2 regions of the Micrococcus sp. CH7 genome follow, and region 1 is predicted to be linked to the other one. Evidence: riboswitches for the same ligand, from Rfam matches in the RefSeq annotation. Region 1 holds a riboswitch; the other holds the start of a gene.
The links. Region 1 has a riboswitch for thiamine pyrophosphate ahead of thiC (phosphomethylpyrimidine synthase ThiC). Riboswitches for the same ligand answer to the same signal wherever they lie in the genome.

Region 1 (3,405 bases):
CCGCCACGTTCATCGGCACCACCATCGGCGCCGGGTACGCCTCGGGCAACGAGATCCTGCAGTACTTCGTGAGCTTCGGCCTCTGGGGCGGCACGGGGGCGCTCGTGATCGCCGGCACGCTGTTCTTCCTGCTCGCGGTGATCGTGCTGCGGCTGGCGCAGAAGCTGCGGACCACGGACATCCACCGGATCGTGAACCCCACGACCTCGCGCGTGCCCACCTGGTTCGCGGACCTGTGCATCACCACGTCCCTGCTGGGGACGCTGGTGATCATGCTGGCCGGGGCCGGGGCGGCGGTGCACACCGCGTTCGGGCTGCCCTCGCTCGTGGGCTCGCTCGTGATGGCGGCCGTCTGCGTGGTCTCGGTGCTGGCCGGCATCACGGGCCTCGTGCGCGTCCAGGCCGTGGTGGTCCCCCTGATCATCGTGGTCGCCGTCGGCGTCGCGGTGTGGGGGTTGGTGAACCCGGGGGCCGCGGTGGACGACGTCGCCGCGCTCGTGACCTCGTCCCCGCTGATCAACCAGTGGTGGCTCTCGGGTGTGCTGTACGTGGCGTTCAACATCCAGCTGGCCTACGCGGTGCTCGCCCCGATCGGCGAGGAGAGCTCCTCGTCGGGGCGCTCCCTCGTCGCCGGGGCCGGGCTCGGGGCCCTGGGCCTCGTGGTGATGGCCGGCGCGGTGATGGCCGCGCTGACCGCCCACGCCCAGCTCATCGGCCGCGCCGAGCTGCCCATGGTCGAGCTGGCCGCCATGATCGGCGGCTGGGCCGCCCTGCTGTACACGGTCGTCCTGCTGCTGGCGCAGTTCACGACGGCGGTCTCGTGCCTGTACGGCGGGGTGGAGCGCATCGCCCTGCTGTCCTCGATGCGCCGCGTGCCGGGCTGGGCCATCGCCGTCGTCACGGCCCTGGCCGCCACCCTGCTCTCGAGCGTCGGCTTCTCCGACCTCGTGGGCACCGTCTACCCCGTCCTCGGCTACGCCGGCATCGTCATCATCGTGATGCTCATCGTCACGTGGATCGTCGAGCGCACCACGGTGCGCCGGCGGGCGGCCCGCGCGGCGCGCGCCTGAGCGGCCCGCCGCATGGCCGCTGCCGACGGCGGTGAGGCCTCGCAGGGGACGTGCTAGGGTCGCTCGCATCCCACGGGAGCCCCACGGCACGGGGCTGAGACCGGGCTGACGCCGCCCGGAGACCGTCTGAACCTGTCCGGGTCATTCCGGCGAAGGAAGAAGGAGCCGCGGCCATGTCCGTTTCCGAGCGCACCCCCCTGCCCGCAGCCGAGTCGACGGCCGAGGTCGTCGCCGAGGAGAACTACCCCACGCACCGTCTGGGCTGGCTCGAGGATGCCGAGCACGGCATCCGCGTGCCCGTCACCGAGGTCCACCAGGACGACTCCCCCGACGGCACGCCCAACGCGCCCCTGACCGTCTACCGCACCATGGGCCCGGGCTCCGTGCCCGAGCGCGGCCTGCCCGCCCAGCGCGCCGAGTGGATCCGCGCCCGCGGCGACGTCGAGGAGTACGAGGGCCGCGAACGCGACCTGCTCGACGACGGCCGCTCGGCCGTGCGCCGCGGCGCCGCCTCGCAGGAGTGGGCCGGCGAGCGCCGCGCCCCGCTGCGCGCCAAGGAGGGCGCGCGCGTCACCCAGATGCACTACGCCCGGCGCGGCGAGATCACCCCGGAGATGCGCTACGTCGCCCTGCGCGAGGGCGTGGACGTGGAACTGGTGCGCTCCGAGGTCGCTGCCGGCCGCGCCATCATCCCGGCGAACGTGAACCACCCCGAGTCGGAGCCGATGATCATCGGCAAGGCGTTCGCCGTGAAGGTCAACGCGAACATCGGCAACTCGGCGGTGACATCGTCGATCGCCGAGGAGGTCTCGAAGCTGCAGTGGGCCACCCGCTGGGGCGCGGACACCGTGATGGACCTGTCCACGGGCGACGACATCCACACCACCCGCGAGTGGATCCTGCGCAACTCCCCCGTGCCGATCGGCACCGTGCCGATCTACCAGGCCCTCGAGAAGGTCGGCGGCGACCACCAGGCCCTGACCTGGGAGATCTTCCGCGACACCGTGATCGAGCAGTGCGAGCAGGGCGTGGACTACATGACCGTGCACGCCGGCGTGCTGCTGCGCCACGTGCCGCTGTCCGCGGACCGCGTCACCGGCATCGTCTCCCGCGGCGGCTCGATCATGGCCGGCTGGTGCCTGGGCCACCACAAGGAGAACTTCCTCTACGAGAACTACGACGAGCTCTGCGAGATCTTCGCGCGCTACGACGTCGCGTTCTCCCTGGGCGACGGCCTGCGGCCGGGCTCCGTGGCCGACGCCAACGACGCCGCCCAGTTCGCCGAGCTCGACACGCTGGCCGAGCTGACGGAGCGGGCGTGGGCGTACGACGTCCAGGTCATGGTGGAGGGCCCCGGCCACATCCCGCTGCACCTGGTGCGGGAGAACGTGGAGCGCCAGCAGGAGCTGTGCAAGGGCGCCCCGTTCTACACGCTCGGCCCCCTCGTCACGGACATCGCCCCGGCGTACGACCACATCACCTCGGCCATCGGCGCCACCGAGATCGCCCGCTACGGCACCGCGATGCTCTGCTACGTCACGCCCAAGGAGCACCTGGGCCTGCCGAACCGGGACGACGTGAAGACGGGTGTGATCACCTACAAGATCGCCGCGCACGCCGCCGACGTCGCCAAGGGCCACCCCGGCGCCCGCGACCGCGACGACGCCCTGTCCAAGGCGCGCTTCGAGTTCCGCTGGCGCGACCAGTTCGGCCTCGGCCTGGACCCCCAGCTCGCCGAGGAGTACCACGACGAGACGCTGCCGGCCGAGCCCGCCAAGACCGCCCACTTCTGCTCGATGTGCGGGCCGAAGTTCTGCTCCATGCGCATCAGCCAGGACATCCGCAGCGAGTTCGGCGGCGCGTCCGAGCAGGCGAGAATCGCCGAGGCCGGCATGGCCGCGAAGTCCGCGGAGTTCCGGGCCGCCGGCGGGTCCGTGTACCTGCCCGAGCCGAGCCTGCGCCGGCCCGAGGGGGACGCGGTGCTCGCGAGGGACTGAGCGGTCCGTGCCGCGACGCGGGGGCCAGGGTGCCGGCCATGAGCACCTCCCCCGCGCGCGGTGCGAACCTGCCCTGGGCGCGCTCCCGGGCGGCGTCGCCCCGACCGCGGTCGTTCCCAGCGTCTCCCCCTTCGCCACACGTGGCGGCTGCGGGCCGGGCGGCTCGAGTGACGAGGTCTGGCCGTGCCTCCTGCACAGGTGTCCGCAGACGGGGCTGCGTCCCCAGGCGTCGCGTTCCGGCGCCGGATGTCCGGGGCCGCTCCTAGGCTCGGGTGCATGAGCGCGCACCACGCCGACGACGGCCTCCCCACCCCCGCCGAGGATCCACCGGCGGGCGG
Region 2 (3,405 bases), on a different contig from region 1:
GACGGCGCGGCCGCGACGGCCGTGGCGGAGGCGGCGGGACTGCCGCTGCTCACCCCCCTGCTGTGCGCCCCGCGCGGGGCCTGGGTGACCGACGGCGAGGGGACGGCCGTGGTGGCCGCGGACCCCGTGCTGGACGGACGGATCAACGGCGCGTGGACCCCCGGCCAGGTGGCCGCCGAGTTCGCCGCCCTCCTGGGGATCACCCGGGTGCTGTGGCTGCCGCCGGCACCGCGGCCGGACACCGGGCCGTGGGGCGGGCCCGGCCACCTGGCCTCGTGGGTGCGGCTGCGGGGCGACGGCGAGGCCGCCGTGCACTGGCGCGGCGACCGGTTCCACCCCGAGCACCCCTACGCCGCGGCGGCGCTGCGCTTCCTGCAGGGCGCCGACGACGCCGCCGGCCGGCCCCTGCGCGTGCGCACGGTGACCGGGGCGGCGCAGCCCGCCGCGTACGACCCGGCCGAGCGGGGCCCCCGCTCCCTCCTGGACACGCTGCCGCTGGGCGCGGCGGTGCTGCGGCCGGCGTTCGAGGACGCCGCGGGTGAGGAGGCCGCGGCCGCCGCGTGCGCGGCGCTGCACCCGGGGCTGCCCCAGCTGTCGTTCCCCGCCCCGCCGCTGCTGCGGCTGGCCGGCGCGCTCAACGACCTGGTGCTGCTCCAGCCCCGCCCGTGACCTCGTCCGCCGCGGGGCCGTCGTCGTCGCCGCCGTCCGCCGGGGCGCGGTCCTCGTCCTTCCCGTGCGCGTCGGACCGCCAGGCCGCCGGGCGCAGCCGTTCCAGGAGCGAGGACTGACGGCGCTCCATGCCCTTCAGGTCGGAGGCGATGAGCGCGTTGATCCAGCGGGCGTTCGGGTCGGCGTCGATCAGCACGGCCTTGGCCAGCAGCGTGCAGGGCAGCGCGAGGATCGCGCCGAGCGGCCCGAGGACCCAGGCCCAGAAGAGCAGGGAGAGGAAGCTGACGGTGGGGATCACGCCGATCGCGTCGCCGGCCACCTTGGGCTGGATCACGGACTGCAGCACGAAGTTCAGCACCGAGTAGCTGACCACCACCCACAGGAAGTCGGACCAGCCGCCCGCCGCCAGGCCCAGGACGGCCGGCGGCAGCAGGCCGATGATGAAGCCGATGTTCGGGATGTAGTTGGTGAGGAAGCTGAGCACGCCCCACACGAGCGCGAGCGGGACGCCGATCAGCAGGAGGGCGATCACGTCCAGCACCGCCACGATCAGGCCGAACACCGTGGTGACCACCCAGTAGCGGCGCACGCCCTGGGCGAACTCGACCAGGGCGTGGCCGAACTCGTGGCGGGCGGTGCTGAGCAGGCGGACGCGGCGTTCGACGTCCATCGAGTCCATCGCGAGGAAGAACATGCCCATGATCACGGTGACGAGCAGGCCGAAGACGGCGTAGACGTTCGTGGCGATCTTCGTGATGGCGCTGACGGCCGTCCCGGTCACGGTGCTCATGTCGATCGAGGCCAGCTGCTGGGACACCATGTCCGGGGTCACGCCGCGCTCACTGAGCCAGTGCGAGACGTCCAGGACGATCTGCTGGAAGCGGTCCGCGTACTTCGGCAGCTCCGCCACCATCTCGAGGCCGGACCACACCATCATGCCCCCGAACACGCCCATCACCGCGACGATCAGCAGGACGGTGGTGGTGGCGCCGAGCACGGGGTGCAGGCCCCGGCGGATGAGCCAGGCCTGCAGGGGGTAGGCCACGATCACGAGGTTCAGCCCCAGGAACACGGGCGCCGCGATGGAGGCGATCCCCTGGAAGAACTGCACCACCAGCACCAGACCCGCGAGCGTCAGGACGATCACCAGCATGCGCGGCCACATGCGGTGGGGGCGGCGGATGTCCCAGTCGGAGGCGGGACTGGACCAGGCGGGCTGCGGGGTCACCCCCGGGGGCTGTGCGGCGCTCACGCGGGCAGTCTATGCGCGGGCCGGACGGGGTAGGGTCGGGACCAGTCCACATCGACAGGGGAGCGCCCGCGCGGCGCTGAGAGTGCGGTCCGCCGCAGACCCTCGAACCTGCTCCGGTCCGCACCGGCGAAGGAAGTCGAGTCTCCCGGTCGACGTCGTCCCGGGATTCCGGTGGCGACCTCGTCCCGGCCCCTCTGCCGTCCCAGACAGAGGAGAACCGCCATGTCCCGCATCCCGCACCGCGCCCTCGCCGCCCTCTCGGTGGCCGCCCTCGCCCTCACCGGCTGTTCGGTGTCCGGCTCGTCCGGCGACGGGGCGTCGTCGTCCGTCTCCGGGGCCGGCGGCGGCGAGTCGACGACCGTGACGATCATGACGCACGACTCGTTCAACCTGCCCGAGGAGCTCGTCCAGAAGTTCGAGCAGGAGTCCGGCTACACCCTGAAGACCACGGCCCCCGGCGACGCCGGCAGCGTGGTGAACCAGCTCCTGCTGGCCAAGGACGAGCCCACCGTGGACGGCGTCTATGGCGTGGAGGACCACTCGGCGCACCGTCTCGTCCGCGAGGGCGTCGTCGCCGCCTACACCCCGAAGGACCTGCCCGCCTCCGCGCAGGACCGGATGGTGGAGGACCGCATGACCCCGGTGGACCAGGGCCAGGTGTGCTTCAACACGGATCCGGCGTGGTTCACCGCCCACGACGTCGAGGCCCCCACCTCGATCGACCAGCTCGACGACCCCGAGTACGCGAAGCTGACGGTCGCCACCTCCCCCGTGGCCTCCTCCCCCGGCCTGGCGCTGCTCGCGGCCACCACGGAGAAGTACGGCGACGACGGCTGGCAGGACTGGTGGCAGGGCCTGATGGAGAACGGCGGCAAGGTCGCCGACAGCTGGTCCGACGCCTACAACTCGGACTTCTCCGGCGGCGAGGGCAAGGGTCGGTTCCCGGTGGTGCTCTCCTACTCCTCCTCCCCCGCGTTCGCCCCCGAGACCGAGGTGATCGAGGACTCCTGCACCCCGCAGGTCGAGTACGCCGGCGTGCTCGAGGGCGCGAAGAACCCCGAGGGCGCGCAGGCGTTCGTGGACTTCATGCTCACCGAGGACGTCCAGTCCGCCCTGCCCGAGTCGATGTACATGTACCCGATCGACGAGTCGGTGCAGCTGCCCGAGGAGTGGGCGCAGAACGCACCGCTCGTCGAGGACGCCATCACCCCGGACCCCGCCCGCATCGACGAGCGCCGCGAGGACCTGCTGAAGGAGTGGACCGCCCTGTCCGAGGCCTCCCGGCGCTGATGTCCGCACTCACCGAGGTCGCGGCCCCCGGCACGGACCTGCCGCGCCGGCGGGCCCGCGGCCGGGGGGACGGGCTCGGCCCGTGGTGGCTGGTGGCCGCCGTCCTGCCGGTCGCCTTCCTGCTCGTCTTCTTCGCGTGGCCCGTGGCGGCCATGCTCTGGCGCGGGATCGGCGGCGACGCCGACGCGTTCACC

Region 2: linked by a shared signal. The riboswitch ahead of AUV08_RS04700 (thiamine ABC transporter substrate binding subunit) and the one ahead of thiC (phosphomethylpyrimidine synthase ThiC) in region 1 are both predicted to bind thiamine pyrophosphate.

What each region holds. Positions count from the first base shown of each region.
Region 1 covers NZ_LOSQ01000027.1:157,241-160,645, forward strand. Annotated here, with positions in the region: gene AUV08_RS07775 (hypothetical protein) at 1-1,070, shown strand, start outside; TPP riboswitch at 1,133-1,247, shown strand; gene thiC (phosphomethylpyrimidine synthase ThiC) at 1,244-3,067, shown strand; gene AUV08_RS07785 (DNA-3-methyladenine glycosylase I) at 3,344-3,405, shown strand, end outside.
Region 2 covers NZ_LOSQ01000010.1:21,419-24,823, reverse strand. Annotated here, with positions in the region: gene AUV08_RS04710 (agmatine deiminase family protein) at 1-669, shown strand, start outside; gene AUV08_RS04705 (AI-2E family transporter) at 635-1,921, opposite strand; TPP riboswitch at 1,968-2,073, shown strand; gene AUV08_RS04700 (thiamine ABC transporter substrate binding subunit) at 2,144-3,211, shown strand; gene AUV08_RS04695 (iron ABC transporter permease) at 3,211-3,405, shown strand, end outside.